3 regions of the Cupriavidus sp. 01L415 genome follow, and region 2 is predicted to be linked to each of the others. Evidence: predicted binding sites of a transcription regulator. Region 2 holds the regulator's gene; each other region holds the start of a gene.
What was found. The regulator sigma-54, encoded in region 2, starts transcription at its own class of promoters, with help from an activator protein. The targets are predictions, from matches to a motif close to TGGCANGNAANCTGCTTT.
Positions count from the first base shown of each region.

Region 1 (4,719 bases), on a different contig from region 2:
TTCTCCTGATGGATGCCGCCTGGCGGCGGTTCGCGTTTTGCAGGGCTACCGGCCGGTAAGTCCCGCTCAGGCCAGTGTCGCCAAGCCCGCGAAGGCCGTCAACTCAGGGGTTGTCCGGGGGCAACACGCCAATGTTGCCCCGCCGGAACGATGCCGGGCGCCTATTCCGTCACAACGTCGGACGGGTGCTTCCAGGCCTGTAGGACCTCGCCGGAGGGCGCCAGGGCCAGGTTGGTGCCCCGTGCGCCAATCGGCTGCTGGAACCAGCGTTTCTGCAGCGCGTTGGCATCGGGGCCGGCAAACGTCGTGGCCAGGGTCTGGTCCACCAGGCGCTTCCATTCCGGGTCGGCCTTGGACATCATCAGCGCGTTCTGCTCCACGGACAGGGCGGGGCCGACGATCACGTACTGCGACGGGTCCTTGGACTTGGCGCGCAGCCCGGCCAGCAGCACGTCGTCCATGACAAATGCCTGGGCGCGGCCGGTTTCCAGCAGCAGGAACGATTCACCGTGGTCCTTGGCGTAGACGTCCCGGTAGCCATACTCGGCCTTCAGGCGGCGCACGTGGCGGTCGCCGGTGGAGCCGGCACTGGTGACCACGGTCTTGCCACGCAGATCCTCGAACGAACGGATGCCCGAATCCGCGCGCACCAGCATGCGCACGGTGGATACATAGTGCGACACGCTGAAGGCCACCTGTTTCTGGCGCTCCAGCGTATTGGTGTTGGGTGCGCAATCCAGGTCGACCAGTCCGTTGACCACGGCCGGCACACGGTTCTGCGGCGTCAGCGGCAGCCAGCGCACCTTGATGTCCTTCAGGCCCAGCTTCACCCGCGCGGCCTCGGCGGCGCGCAGGCACAGGTCGACGGCATACCCGGCCGGCTGGCCCTTGTCGTCGGCAAATGCAAACGGCAGGGCGGATTCACGATAGCCCAGGGTGATCGTGCCGGTTTCGCGGATCTTGTCCAGCACGGGGCTCTGGGCATGGGCGGCGGCAGGTGCCAGCACGGCGCTGCCGAGCGCAATGGCGGCCAGCAGACGACGGGGTGAGCGGGACGAGGACCAGAAAGCGGACCAGGCGGAAGACCAGGACGAGAACGACGCGAAGGAGGACATGAAACGCGAATCCGGCAAAAGAAACGAAGGGTATACCCGCACCGCCGGCACGCGAAGGACAACTTTCTCATAAGCTAATTTCGCGCCCTCGCAACCTTGCCTCTACGGCGTTGGCAGGGAAAAGCGTCGAAAAAGGATCAACGACGGGCAGGAATGGCCCCCGCGATGGGGCGGGCGGCACACTTCAGGCGCGTGTTACATCAAGTTACGCGCCGGGCACATTTTCGGAACGCACCAGTGCGGGTACAATGCGCCCACTTTTGTATTGTCTCTATAACAAATGAGCCCCCGTCCTTCTCGTCTGGCGTGTGTGGACGCGCTGAAGGCGGTCAGCTCGCAGCTGATCGTGCTCCACCATCTGGCCTTCTACGGCCCGATGTCCGATGCCGCCCAAGCGTTGGCTCCCGGCCTGATCGGCTGGCTGGCCGACTATGCCCGTATCGCGGTGCAGGTTTTCCTTGTCATCAGTGGCTTCCTGGCCGCCCGCAGCCTGGCCCCCGGCGGCTACCTGACCGTGGCGAGCCCGATGGCCACGCTCTGGCGCCGCTACCAGAAGCTGGTGGTGCCCTTCACCGTCGCCATCCTCGTGGCGATTGCCGGTGCCGCCATCGCGCGGACCTGGATGACGCACGACTCGATCCCGGCAGCGCCGCACCTGATGCAGGTTGTCGCGCATCTGCTGCTGTTGCACAACATCCTGGACGTGGATGCCTTGTCCGCGGGGGTCTGGTACATCGCCATCGACCTCCAGCTCTTCGCGTTGCTGGTGTTGACCTTGTGGCTGGCGCGCGGGGTGTCGCGCCACAGCCTGCCGCTGGGCGTGCCGCTGGTGGCCGCGCTGGCCGTGGCATCGCTGTTCTGGTTCAACCGCGATGCCAGCTGGGACGTCTGGGCGATCTACTTCTTCGGCGCCTATGGCATGGGCGCGCTGGCGTTCTGGGCCTCGAACCCGGAGCGCTCGCCGATGGCGCTGATCACGCTGGCCGCCATCGGGGCGGCGGCGCTGGTGGTGGATTTCCGGCTGCGCATCGCGGTGGCGCTGGCCACGGCACTGCTGCTGGCGATCGCCCGCCGGGGCGAGTGGCTGGAGCGCTGGCCGGGCGGGGCGATGTCCGCCTATTTCGGCAAGATTTCCTATTCGGTATTCCTCGTGCACTTTCCGGTGTGCCTGGTGGTCAATGCGGTGGTTTCGCATCTGGCGCCCGGACAGCCGGTGATCAATGCACTCGGCATGGGCCTGGCCTGGGTGGCCAGCAACATGGCTGGCGCGATCTTCCATCGCTATGTGGAGGCCGCCAACCCGCTGCGGACGCTGCGCATGGCCGTCTGGCCGCCGCGCGAGGACCGGGCGACTTCCAAGGCCTGAACCGCAATCATTGTTCGACAAGAACGGCACGCAACTTCACGGTTGCGTGCCGTTTTGCTTTGGGGCGCGCGGACCGGTCCTGGTCTTGCGCGAAGCGTCGTGGTGCGCATGCACCCAGATGTACCGTGCGAGATACCGGGGCGGCGCGCGGGCGGCACAGCGGCGGTGCGTGCGTCATGTCACGCACCGTAACAACCCCAGTTGGGCGATGGCACGAACGTTGCCTACTATGAAGCTATAAACCTGACCATTTGGTCAGGATTCCTGATCCCGGGGAACGTCCGGGAGACGAGGCTGCCATGTCCGACCATATCGTCCTGACTTCGCACGCACGCCACGGCAAGCCGGCCGAGCCGATCCACTGGGGCGCCCCCACGGCGGCCGAGCGGGGGCCCGTGATTGCCAGCCTGACCGATCCGGCGCAGCGCAATGTCATCGGCACCCATGCCGGCGCCTACGCGATCTATCGCGCGCTGGCCGTGGCGTCTGGCAGCCTGCAGCGCGCGCATCGTCCGGACCTGACCGACACGGCGCCGGCCGAAGCCATCGGCCCGCATCCGCAATGGGGCGACCCGGACAAGATCGTTTCGCTCGATCCGTGGGGCCACCTGGTTTCCACCGTGTTTGCCGATCGCATCGCGGCCGGGGTGGATATCCGCCCGACGATTGCCGTGACGCGCGCCCATATCAATATGCCGGAGCTGACCGCCGCCATCGCCGCGGGCCGGCTGAAACCCGATGGCGAGATCCTGTTTCCGAATGGCGATGTGCGCGTGACCAAGGCCGCCGTCGATCCGGTGTGGTACCTGCCCGGCATCGCGCGCCGCTTCAACATCAAGGAAAGCAACCTGCGCCGCAGCCTGTTCGAGCAGACCGGGGGCATGTTCCCGGAACTCGTGACGCGCCCGGACCTGAAGGTCTTCCTGCCGCCCATCGGCGGCATGACGCTCTACTTCGTCGGGGACGTGGCCAAGCTTGGCCATCCGGAAACACGCGTGGCCTGCCGCGTGCACGACGAATGCAATGGCTCCGATGTGTTCGGTTCGGACATCTGCACCTGCCGGCCGTATCTGGCGCATGGCATCGAGGTCTGCATCGAGATGGCGCAGGAAGGCGGCGTGGGCCTGGTGGTCTACAACCGCAAGGAAGGCCGCGCGCTGGGCGAGGTGACGAAGTTCCTGGTCTACAACGCGCGCAAGCGCCAGGTGGGCGGCGACCGCGCCGAGACCTATTTCGCGCGGACGGAATGCGTGGCGGGCGTGCAGGACATGCGCTTCCAGGAACTGATGCCGGATGTTTTCCATTGGCTCGGGATCAGGCGGATCGATCGCTGGGCTTCCATGAGCAACATGAAACACGGCGCGCTGACGGCGCAGGGCATCGAGGTGGTCGAGCAGGTGGCGATCCCCGAGGCGCTGATCCCTGCCGACGCGCGCGTGGAAATCGATGCCAAGGTGGCGGCGGGATACTTCACACGGTATGCGCCGCCCGATGCTGACGAACTCGCCCTGGCAAAGGGCAGGGGGTTGAAGGAATGAACCAATATCCCGACGGGGGCACGTCCGGACACGACGATGGCACCGGCAGCGGCTGGCATAGCCCCGTCCCGGCCGACCATCCCGCGTCCGCGCTGTTGAGCGCGGAGGCGGTGCGCACGCATTGCGCAATCGTGACCGGGCACGTGGCGTCCGGTGAGTCAGAGCACTTCACCTGGAATCCGGACCGGGTCCACGCGATTGCCGATTACGTGGCCGCCACCATCCGGCGCCGCTATCCGACCCTTCAGGTGCCCTACCACAGCCGCTGGCGCCATTTCGAGAGCGGCGGCCCGGGGGAAGAGAAGCTCGACCGCTGGCAGATCCTGTGCGAGCGTGCCGGCATGTCGGGCGTCGACCATTGTGCGGAACGCGCGCGCATCGGCATCGACCTGGTGATCCCGAGCGTGCTGCTCGATGCCGGCGCGGGGCCGGACTGGCGCTATCGCGATCCGGCCAGCGACCTGATGCTGACGCGATCCGAAGGCCTTGGCGTGGCCAGCTTCGACCTGTTCGCGCGCGGCGGCTTCTCCGCCGAGCACGGCGACCCGCTGCGGGCGGACGGCGAGCGGCTGGCCCGCATCGATGCCTCGACAATCGCCACCGCATTCCAGGTGGCGCAGCACAATCCGCTGGTCGGCCTCGAGGGCCGCGCCGGATTGCTGCGCCGGCTGGGCGAGGTGGTCCAGGCCACGCCCGCTGT
Region 1 is NZ_JBFTSP010000045.1:7,004-11,722, forward strand. Features, by position in the region: gene AC1DOX_RS29400 (amino acid ABC transporter substrate-binding protein) at 162-1,115, opposite strand; gene AC1DOX_RS29405 (acyltransferase family protein) at 1,396-2,481, shown strand; gene AC1DOX_RS29410 (GTP cyclohydrolase II) at 2,781-4,019, shown strand; gene AC1DOX_RS29415 (URC4/urg3 family protein) at 4,016-4,719, shown strand, end outside.
Region 1: a site for sigma-54 is predicted at 2,691-2,708, ahead of AC1DOX_RS29410 (GTP cyclohydrolase II). Genes of this name have one in related genera too.

Region 2 (4,719 bases):
CGGTTCGTCATCGAGCCGCTGGTAGTACAGGATCTCGGGCTTGCCGAGCACCTGGATCCGGTTCGGGTGGATGAGGTTCAGGTGGCCCACCAAATCGGCTGCGGATGTGGCTTCACGGGCGAATTCGACATCGAAGGCACGATCGGCTCCTTCGAGACCGGCGACCCACGAGAGTTTGATATCGGCTGCGTTGTCGTCGAAGATCGACTGCGAGGTGACGCCGGTGAGTTCCATGCGGGATGACTTTCGGGACTTGCTTTGCGCGTCAGACGGCGGTGGCCGCGATGCGCGAGGCGATGGGGCGGGCAATCACGGGGATCAGGGGTGCCACTGGGTCAGTAACTGGTGAACAGCTTCCGGGGTCGGCAACGTAGCCAGCCCTTCGCGCATGTCGCGGTCCGACAGCAGTTGCGCAATCTCCGAGAGGATTTCCAGATGTTGCTGCGTGGCCTGTTCCGGCACGAGCAGGAAGATCAGAAGCGAGACGGGCTTGCCATCGGGGGATTCGAACGGAATCGGCTCGGCCAGGCGCATGAAGCCGGCCAGCGGCTGCTTGAGGCCCTTGATGCGGCCGTGCGGAATGGCGACCCCGGCTCCAAGGCCGGTCGAGCCGAGCGATTCCCGGGCAAACAGGTTATCCGTCACGGTGGCACGCGCCACGCCATGGTTGTTCTCGAATAAGAGCCCGGCTTGCTCGAACACCCGCTTCTTGCTGGTGACGGTGACGTCGAGGTGGATGTTGCCGGGTGGCAGCAATTTGGCCAAACGATTCATGGGCGATGCACGAGAAGTCAGGTTAGCGGGCCGGGGCGCATTGGCCGTCCCGCCGCGTGGGGGCAATTCAGGATATCGAGTGCTTTGTCAGGACGCTCGCATTGGAGCGTCCGGCCATTATAGAGCAGGGTCACACCGCACTTGTGCGATGCAACGCCGGTTCTGCGGGTGGTGCCGCAAGAATTCCGGCCGGCTTGCCCACCCGTTGCCGCCGCCCGCCACGCATGGTCTCTTGCCGTGCGATATGTCGGTCCGGTGCGCCGGGGCCGTTCTGCCTTGTTTGTATGGCGCAGCATACACTGAGCGGGACGCGTTGCGAACACCCTGGACCCTTTGGCCGTGGCGCCAAGGTAACGAATGAAACAAGTGGAATCCGGAGTGCCGGTGGCGACACAAATCCGCGCGTCCATCAAAAAAGCCGCGCTGATTGCGCGGCTTGATCTCTTCTTTTCAGTCCTCTTCAAGGCAACCCGAATGGGATGCCGGCAAGGCTATTGCTGCTGTAGTTGCGCTTCAGCCATCTGGTACTTGACTGCTTCGCGATCGTGGCCTTGTACGCGGTCCTTGTAGCGGATCACTTGCCGGTCGAGCTTGTCGACCAGAGCGTCGATCGCCGCATACAGGTCTTCATGATGTGCTTCAACGAAGATGTCCTTGCCCTTGAGATGCAGATTGATTTCCGCGTACTGACGCCGGTCCTTTTCCTTATGGTTATCCACCGATAGCAGCACACTAACGCCAATGACTTGATCGAAATGCCTGACGATACGCTCCAGTTTCGTTTCCACATACTCACGCAGCGGCGGCGTGATGTCGAGGTGGTGTCCACTGATCTTGAAGTTCATAGCGCTTCTCCTTCTGAAAGAGCCGCACCAGGCAGGCGGTTGCGGCTCGGCTACAAAGTCTTGCGGAGATTGACTGCTGGGATCTTGAGCGCTTCGCGGTATTTGGCCACCGTGCGGCGTGCAACCACAAAGCCTTGCTCGCCAAGCAGTTCGGCGATCCGGCTGTCGGAAAGAGGATTCCTGGGGTCTTCGGCTCCTATCAGTTGCTTGATCAGCGCGCGGATTGCCGTGGATGAGGCCGCGCCGCCCGTCTCCGTGGAGACGTGGCTGCCAAAGAAGTACTTCAGTTCGAAAGTACCCATTGGCGTGGCCATGTATTTATTCGTCGTGACCCGGGAAATGGTTGACTCATGTAAACCCAGTGTATCGGCAATCTCCCTCAAAACCAAGGGGCGCATCGCGATTTCGCCGTGCGTGAAAAAGTTCTTTTGACGCTCCACAATCGCCTGCGCCACGCGCAGGATCGTGTCGAATCGCTGCTGGATGTTCTTGATGAGCCACCGCGCCTCCTGCAGTTTTTGTTGCAGCCCAGCAGTGCCCGATTCCCCTTTTGCACCGCGCAAAATCTGCGCATACATGTCGTTGATGCGCAGGCGTGGCATGACGTCGGGATTGAGCTGCGCGATCCATCCACCACCAGTCTTGCGCACGAACACATCGGGCACGACAAAGTCCGCTTCCGGGCGGCTGTATGCATGACCGGGGTAGGGCGCGAGCGAGCGAATCAGATCGTGCGCTGCCTTCAATGCTATTTCGTCCACCTGCAGCGCTTTCTTGAGTCGCGTGTAGTCACGGACGGCCAGCAGTTCCAGATGATGGTTGACGATGGACAGCGCCAGTTCACGCTGCGGATGCTGCAGTCGGCGCAATTGCAGGGCCAGGCATTCCGCGGCATTGCGCGCGCCCACGCCGGGCGGGTCGAAGCTCTGCAGCAGCGTCAGTATCGCGTGGACTTCGTCGATCTCGAACTCCAGTTCCTCGGGGAGTTCGGTGCAGATTTCCTCGAGCGACGCGCTCAGGTAGCCGTCGTCGTCCAGCGATTCGATCAGGAAGATGGCCAGGCCCTTGTCGCGCGTCGAAATCTTGAGCGGCGCAAGCTGTTCCATCAGGTATTCGCGCAGCGTCGGTTCGGCATCGCGCAACTGCATCGGCGTCTTTTCGTCCTCGTCGCCCTGGGGGCGGCGGGCAAAGTCATCGAGGCTCCAGTCGTTGCCGTAGTCCTCGCCGGAGTTGTCGCTATAGTTGTCTTCGTCGCCACCGGACGCGCCTTCCGCGCGGTCCTCGCCGTTGCCACCCTGCTGCTCGGCAGGGGCCGGCGCGGGCGCGCTCTGGAGGTTGACAGAGCCGTCCGCGGCCACGCGCAGCGGGCTCTCGATCCAGTCGTTTTCGCGTTCCAGCAGAGGGTTCTCGGTCAGCGCCTGCTCCACTTCCTGCTGCAGTTCCAGCGTCGAGAGTTGCAACAGCCGGATGGACTGCTGCAGCTGCGGAGTCAGGGCAAGGTGCTGGGAGAGGCGAAGCTGAAGCGACGGTTTCATAGCGACCTATTCTATGCGCATCTTTCCGTTGTTGGAACGGAAATTGCTATCGCCTATCGCTTTTGCTTCGTGATCGCCAACCACTGTCGGCGAGCGGTCCGCGCGGGGTGCGCGGCCGGGGCATCACATGCGGAAATTCTCGCCCAGGTACACGCGCCGCACGGACTCGTTGGCGATGATTTCCTCGGGCATGCCGGCGGCCAGCACGGTGCCTTCGCTGATGATGTACGCGTGGTCGCAGATCCCCAGCGTCTCCCGCACGTTGTGGTCCGTGATCAGCACGCCGATGTTGCGCGCCTTGAGGAAGCTGACGATGCGCTGGATTTCGCCCACGGCAATCGGGTCCACGCCGGCGAACGGCTCGTCCAGCAGGATGAAGCGCGGCGACGAGGCCAGCGCGCGCGCGATTTCCACCCGGCGACGCTCGCCGCCGGACAGCGACAGCGCCGGGTTGTTGCGCAGGTGGGCAATCTGCAAGTCGTCCAGCAGCGCATCCAGGCGGCGGTCCAGCTCCGCCTTGGATAGCGGCTTGCCGTTTTCCACCTGCAGCTCCAGCACGGCGCGGATGTTTTCCTCGACGTTGAGCTTGCGGAAGACCGACGCCTCCTGCGGCAGGTATGACAGGCCCATGCGCGCGCGCTCATGGATCGCCAGGCCGCTGATGTGCTGGTCGTCCAGCACGATGTCGCCTTCGTCCAGCGCCACCAGGCCCACGATCATGTAGAACGATGTGGTCTTGCCCGCGCCGTTGGGGCCCAGCAGGCCGACCACCTCGCCGCTCTTCACGTCCAGCGAGACGTCCTTGACCACGGTGCGCGAGCCGTAGCGCTTCTTCAGGTGGCGCACGACGAGGGTGCTGCTGTCGGTGCGGACGGCGGAAGCGTCGGGGGTGGCGAGCGTGGCGGTATCGTTCATCTCAGGCAATCATGCAGTGCGTGACGCTGCGGGCAGCGTGTCGTTCAGGGCTTGGCGGGCGCGGGCGCCGGCTTCAGTTCGAGGGGCGGGGCGGCAGGGCCGCTGGCCTGGTCCGCACGCGGCGACAGCACGGCGCGCACGCGGCCGGACGGATTGCCGGTGGACGTATTGTTGTCGCCGCCGGTGGCCGTATACAGCTCGTTGCGGCTGTCGTAGGTGATGACGGCCCCGCGGATCTCGTCGATGATCTTCGCGCCGGTGCCGGCCACGCGCGCCGCGCGGGCATGGCCGATCAGCTTGTTGATCTCGGCCTTGCCGTCGTATTCGATGCGGTCGCCCCAGCCGTCGATGTACTCGTCCACGCCATCGCGCTTCTGGCGGATATAGGCCTGCCGGCCCGGCTTGGCGGTGGCCACGGCGTACTGGTAGCCCTCGGGGTCGGTGCGGATCTCGGCCGCATCGGACTTCAGCACCATCGTGCCCTTGGTCAGCACCACGTTGCCAGTCAGCGTGTAGATCTGCTTGACGTCGTCGTAGCTGGCATTGTTGGCCTCCAGCACCAGCGGCTTGTCCTTGTCCGCGCGTTCGGCAAGGACCGGCTGGGCCAGGGTCATGCCGAGCGCGGCGGTTGCCGCCAGCAGGGCGGGCGC
Region 2 is NZ_JBFTSP010000001.1:66,929-71,647, reverse strand. Features, by position in the region: gene hprK (HPr(Ser) kinase/phosphatase) at 1-234, opposite strand, end outside; gene AC1DOX_RS00285 (PTS sugar transporter subunit IIA) at 319-774, opposite strand; gene hpf (ribosome hibernation-promoting factor, HPF/YfiA family) at 1,266-1,619, opposite strand; gene AC1DOX_RS00275 (RNA polymerase factor sigma-54) at 1,670-3,154, opposite strand; gene lptB (LPS export ABC transporter ATP-binding protein) at 3,278-4,069, opposite strand; gene lptA (lipopolysaccharide transport periplasmic protein LptA) at 4,114-4,719, opposite strand, start outside.

Region 3 (4,719 bases), on a different contig from region 2:
GGTGGCGTACCGGTGGTCAGGACCATGTGCTTCACGCCGTCGAGCAGCACGGCCGCGCGTGCCACCTCCGCAAGCTGCTCCGGCGTTTTCCGCGCGATCGTGCGTCCCGCCGCCAACGACTGGCCGATTGCGCAGAACTTGCAGGTCTTGCGGCGGCTTTCGTAGCGAATGCATGTCTGGAGCACGGTGGTCGCCAGTACGTCGGCGCCATGCAGCGTGGCGATGTGCGAGTAAGGCACGCCTTCCAGGGTCTGCATACCATAGAACCGTGGCGCCTTTGGGAAGCTGATGTCGGCGATCGGAATGGTGCCGCGTCGGAGCGCGCTTCTGCCGCCCGCGTCGGGCGCGGAAGCCACGAAGGGAGAATGCCACGCGCTGCTGGTATGCACCGGCACCATGATCGTCACACCGTCGATAGTCACGGCCTTGTGGTCCGATGGCCCGGCGCCACCACGGCGACTGGCGGCACCTGCAAGTGGAGCTTCCAGACGCAGCCCGACGGATTGAAGTTCAGTCATCAACTGCCGGCTCGAGGCCGACTTCGACTCGTTGGGATGCATGGTTAGAACTCCATGGAAAGGACGAGAGAGACGCGGAGGAATCCCGCATGGCAGACACGGTGCTCGCCGGCCTGTCGTTGATGGTAAGGCTGAGCAATTCGGGGCGCGCGTAATGGCCGACTGAATCCATCATGCGCTTGCGCTTGGTGATCAGCCCCATGTCCAGATCCGCCACGACCATGCCCTCGCCCTCGCGCAATGGCGGCGCCAGGTGCTGCCCCTCGGGGGATACGATCGCTGTATTGCAACCACCGCGCAGCGCCTTCTGCAACGCGGCGTCCGGAGTGATGGAGGCGATCTGCGCATCGGTTAGCCAGCCCGTGGCGTTGACCACGAAGCAGCCTGCCTCCAGCGCGTGGTGACGAATCGTCGCCTCGATCTGATCGGCGAAGATCGGCCCCACCAGCGATCCCGGAAACTGGCTGCAGTGGATTTCCTCGTGCTGGGTCATCAGTGCATAACGCGCCAAGGGGTTGTAGTGCTCCCAGCAGGCCAGCGCGCCGACGCGGCCAATGGCAGTGTCGGCCACCTTCAGGCCCGCGGCATCCCCCTGGCCCCAGATCATGCGTTCGTGGAACGTGGGCGTCAGCTTGCGCCGCTTGACCGCCAGCCGGCCTTCAGTGTCGAAGATCAACTGCGTGTTGTAGAGGCTGCCGTGGTCGCGCTCGTTGACGCCGAGCACGACCACCATGCCGTGCCGGCGCGCCTGCTCTGCCACGGCGTGCGTCACAGGACCGGGTATCGTCACCGCCTGCTCGTACAGGCGCAGATGATCGCTGCCCGATTGCACGGGCGGGCGCACAAAGGAAAAGTATGGGTAGTACGGCACGAAGGTCTCGGGAAAGACGATCAGCTGTACGCCATCGCGCGCGGCACGCTCGATCGCGTCCACGACCTTCGCAAGGGTGCCCTCGCCGCTTTCCAGGTCCGGCGCAATCTGGACGGCCGCGGCACGTACCATTCGTTTTGGTGTCATGACGATACCCCTCGCGTACGCTCAGACGGTCCAGGTGTCGACGATGAGCGCGTTCTCCTTACGGTGAAGCAGCTTCAGGTCGAGCACGTCGAGCGGGTTGATCGGGCGGACGCCCTCGATCAGCGAGGCCTCGCCGTGGCCGTAGAGAGCCTGCAGCGCGAAGCGGCACGCGTAGACCTTGCCGCCTTCGGCCATGAACTTCTTGAGTTGCTTGTTGAAGTTCAGGTGGCCGGGGAATGCTTCGTCACCCAGCGTGGGAAAGCCGCGCTGCAGACCCAGCGTGACGCCGGGCCCGTAGAGCAGGATGCTGGTGTCGAAGCCCTTGCGCTGCAGACGCGTGGCTTGCAGCATGTTCACAAAGCCAATCGAGCCTTCGAAGGCGACCGTGTGGAACGTCACCAGCGCTTTCTCGCCAGGTTCGGCCTTGACGTCCTCGAACACCTTCTCTTCGAAATCGACCAGGTAATCTCCGTCCTTGTGGGCAGGTTTGTTGACTACGGGCATGCTTGGCTCCAGTGCTTGATGGTTGGGAACTGCGGACCGCCATCGAAGGGCGGGCCCGGCCGGGGCTTGCCCCCGACGCACTCCACCGTGTGCAACTGATATGCCATTGACCGGTCCTGGCTATCCGATCAATCCGCGATCAACCAGACGGCACGCAATTGATCGCATCGTTGATCGCATCGCCGCTGTCTTTCCGGCGTCACAGATGCGATCACTGGGGATCTGCGCGCCCACTGAATGCATGCACCGAAACCATGCCGCGCGCATCCGAAAGGCGCATCGGCATGGTGCAATCCGCGCCATGCCGCGGGCGGCGGCACGCGATTCCGATGCGATCAAGCGGGCATGGGATATGCATTCAATCGGCGGACGACGCAGCAGCGCACATCGCATGGAGAACATCGTGTCCGGCCTCACCAGTCACTGGGCGAAGCGGGTCGCCGAAAGCGCCAAACCCGCTTACCTGACCATTCCAGACCTGATCGAAGAGGCACTCGCCGACGGACGACTGCAGGCGCGCGACCGCCTGCCCGGCCTGCGCGACATGGCCGAGGCGCTCAGCCTCAATTACTCGACCGTGGCCCGCGCCTATGGGGAAGCGCGCAAGCGTGGGCTGATCGATGCCAAGGCGGGCGCCGGCACCTATGTGCGCGGGCGGGCGCCCACGTTGCCACTACGCGGCGGCACCAGCGCCGAGATGACGATGAACATGCCGCCCGAGCCCGCGGAGCTTGCGGCACGACTGCGCGAATCCGCGGCGGCGCTCGTCGGTGCAGCGGATCCCTATATGCTGCTGCGCTACCAAGACTTCGGCGGCACTCCGGCCGATCGCGCCGTCGCCAACGGCTGGCTGCGGCAACTGGTGCCGGCGTCCACCGCCGACCGGCTGCTGATCTGCCCCGGCATCCACAGCGCGCTGGTGGCGCTGCTGTCGCAGGTCGCGCGTGGCGGGCAGACGCTATGCGTGGAGAACCTGGCCTATCCAGGCATCAAGGCCATCGCCGCCCAGCTTGGCCTGCGCGTGCAAGCGTTGCCCGGCGACGAGGAAGGCATGATCGGCGCTGCCTTTGAAAGCTTCTGCAAGGCGCAAAAGCCGGCCGCGCTCTATTGCAATCCGACGATCCAGAACCCCAGCACCCGAACCATGCCCCAGGGGCGGCGCGAGATCCTGGCCGACATCGCGCTGCGCTACAACGTACCGATCATCGAAGACGATGCCTACGGCATGCTCCCCCGGCACAAGCCGGATGCCTTCGCGACGCTCGCACCAGAACTGACGTACTACGTCACCGGGCTGTCGAAGTGTCTTGGGGCGGGATTGCGCACCGCCTTTGTCCTGGCCCCAACGCCGCGCCATACACAGCGTCTGGCCGGCACGTTACGTGCCACCACGGTGATGGCCAGCCCGTTCACCACATTGCTGGCATGCGCCTGGATCAAGCAGGGCACCGTCGATGAGATGCTGGCCGCTGTGCGCGAAGAGTGCGCCGCACGGCAGGCCATTGCGGCGCGCGTGCTGGGCGGGCATGCCTGCGCGGCCGATCCGGATGGCTTTCACCTCTGGTTGCCGCTGGACGCCCATTCGGCATGGCGCCCCTCCGAACTGGCGCTGCACCTACGCTCGCGCGGCATCGGCGCGGTCTCGGCCGTGGCATTCTCCACGGACGGCAATCCGCCCGACGCCATCCGGCTATGTCTCGGGGGGCCCAGCGAGCGGGACGAGATCGAGGAGTCCTTGCAGATCGTCGCCGATACATTGGACGATCCACATCATCTGCATTCGGCCATGCTGTGACGATCACCTCAGGGGCTGCGCCCGCCCCTGAACGCGATAAGGCCGATGCCCATTCAGAAGCGGACATACACTGCAGCGCTTTCAGTTGGCCGAGAAGGGTCGGGAAGCAACTGATTCCGAGCTCTCCCCGGGCGGTACTCGCAAGTCACGCCGCAGACCTTTCAGCTAACCGCGTAGCGTTAGTATGGGCGGTACCCCTTGTCCGTCCATAGTCGAGTTCGGATGCTGTTCCTGCCTGATCGCGTGGCACCGCAGCCGGCCGCCGGCCTCCTTTCTCGCCAGGGGACGGCGGGCGTGCTCCATCTATCGCACGGTAATCTTCTTCTGGACTGTAGCCTCCATCTTCGGCAGGACCACCCGAAGCACACCATCCTCATAACTGGCGTCGACCTTGCTCTCGTCGACAGTCGTGTCTAGCGTAAACGCGCGTTGCATAATCCCGCTGTAGCGTTCTCGCCGGATCACGCGCTCGCCTTCCTTCTGCTCGGACGAGCTTTCCACCTTGGCGGAGATCATCACCGTGCCCCGCTCTACGGAGACCTGGATATCTTCCTTCTTCGCGCCAGGGATTTCCGCCACCACCATGTATTCCTTTTCCGACTCGCTGACATCGACCTTGAATGCCGCGCCAGCTTCGAATCCACCCCGCAGCGAACGCAACATGCCTTGCAGCATGTCGCCGATAGGCTCAATGGAGAACGGATCATACAGTCTGATGTTGCTCATGACTCTCTCCTTGGAAGGTAAGACGGGCCCGAAATCTACGCCGCCGATTCATGCTTGCATACGTCTGTCGCAGCCGTTTGTCCTTTGCCATCGTCAGGCCGGACGTCCGACGGGTATCGTGCTCCGCAAACAATCGTCCGAAAGCATGGAGCACCATC
Region 3 is NZ_JBFTSP010000023.1:23,065-27,783, reverse strand. Features, by position in the region: gene AC1DOX_RS24015 (MSMEG_0568 family radical SAM protein) at 1-518, opposite strand, end outside; gene AC1DOX_RS24010 (Nit6803 family nitrilase) at 511-1,536, opposite strand; gene AC1DOX_RS24005 (MSMEG_0572/Sll0783 family nitrogen starvation response protein) at 1,558-2,040, opposite strand; gene AC1DOX_RS24000 (aminotransferase-like domain-containing protein) at 2,444-3,835, shown strand; gene AC1DOX_RS23995 (Hsp20/alpha crystallin family protein) at 4,139-4,561, opposite strand.
Region 3: a site for sigma-54 is predicted at 2,129-2,146, ahead of AC1DOX_RS24005 (MSMEG_0572/Sll0783 family nitrogen starvation response protein). Genes of this name have one in related genera too.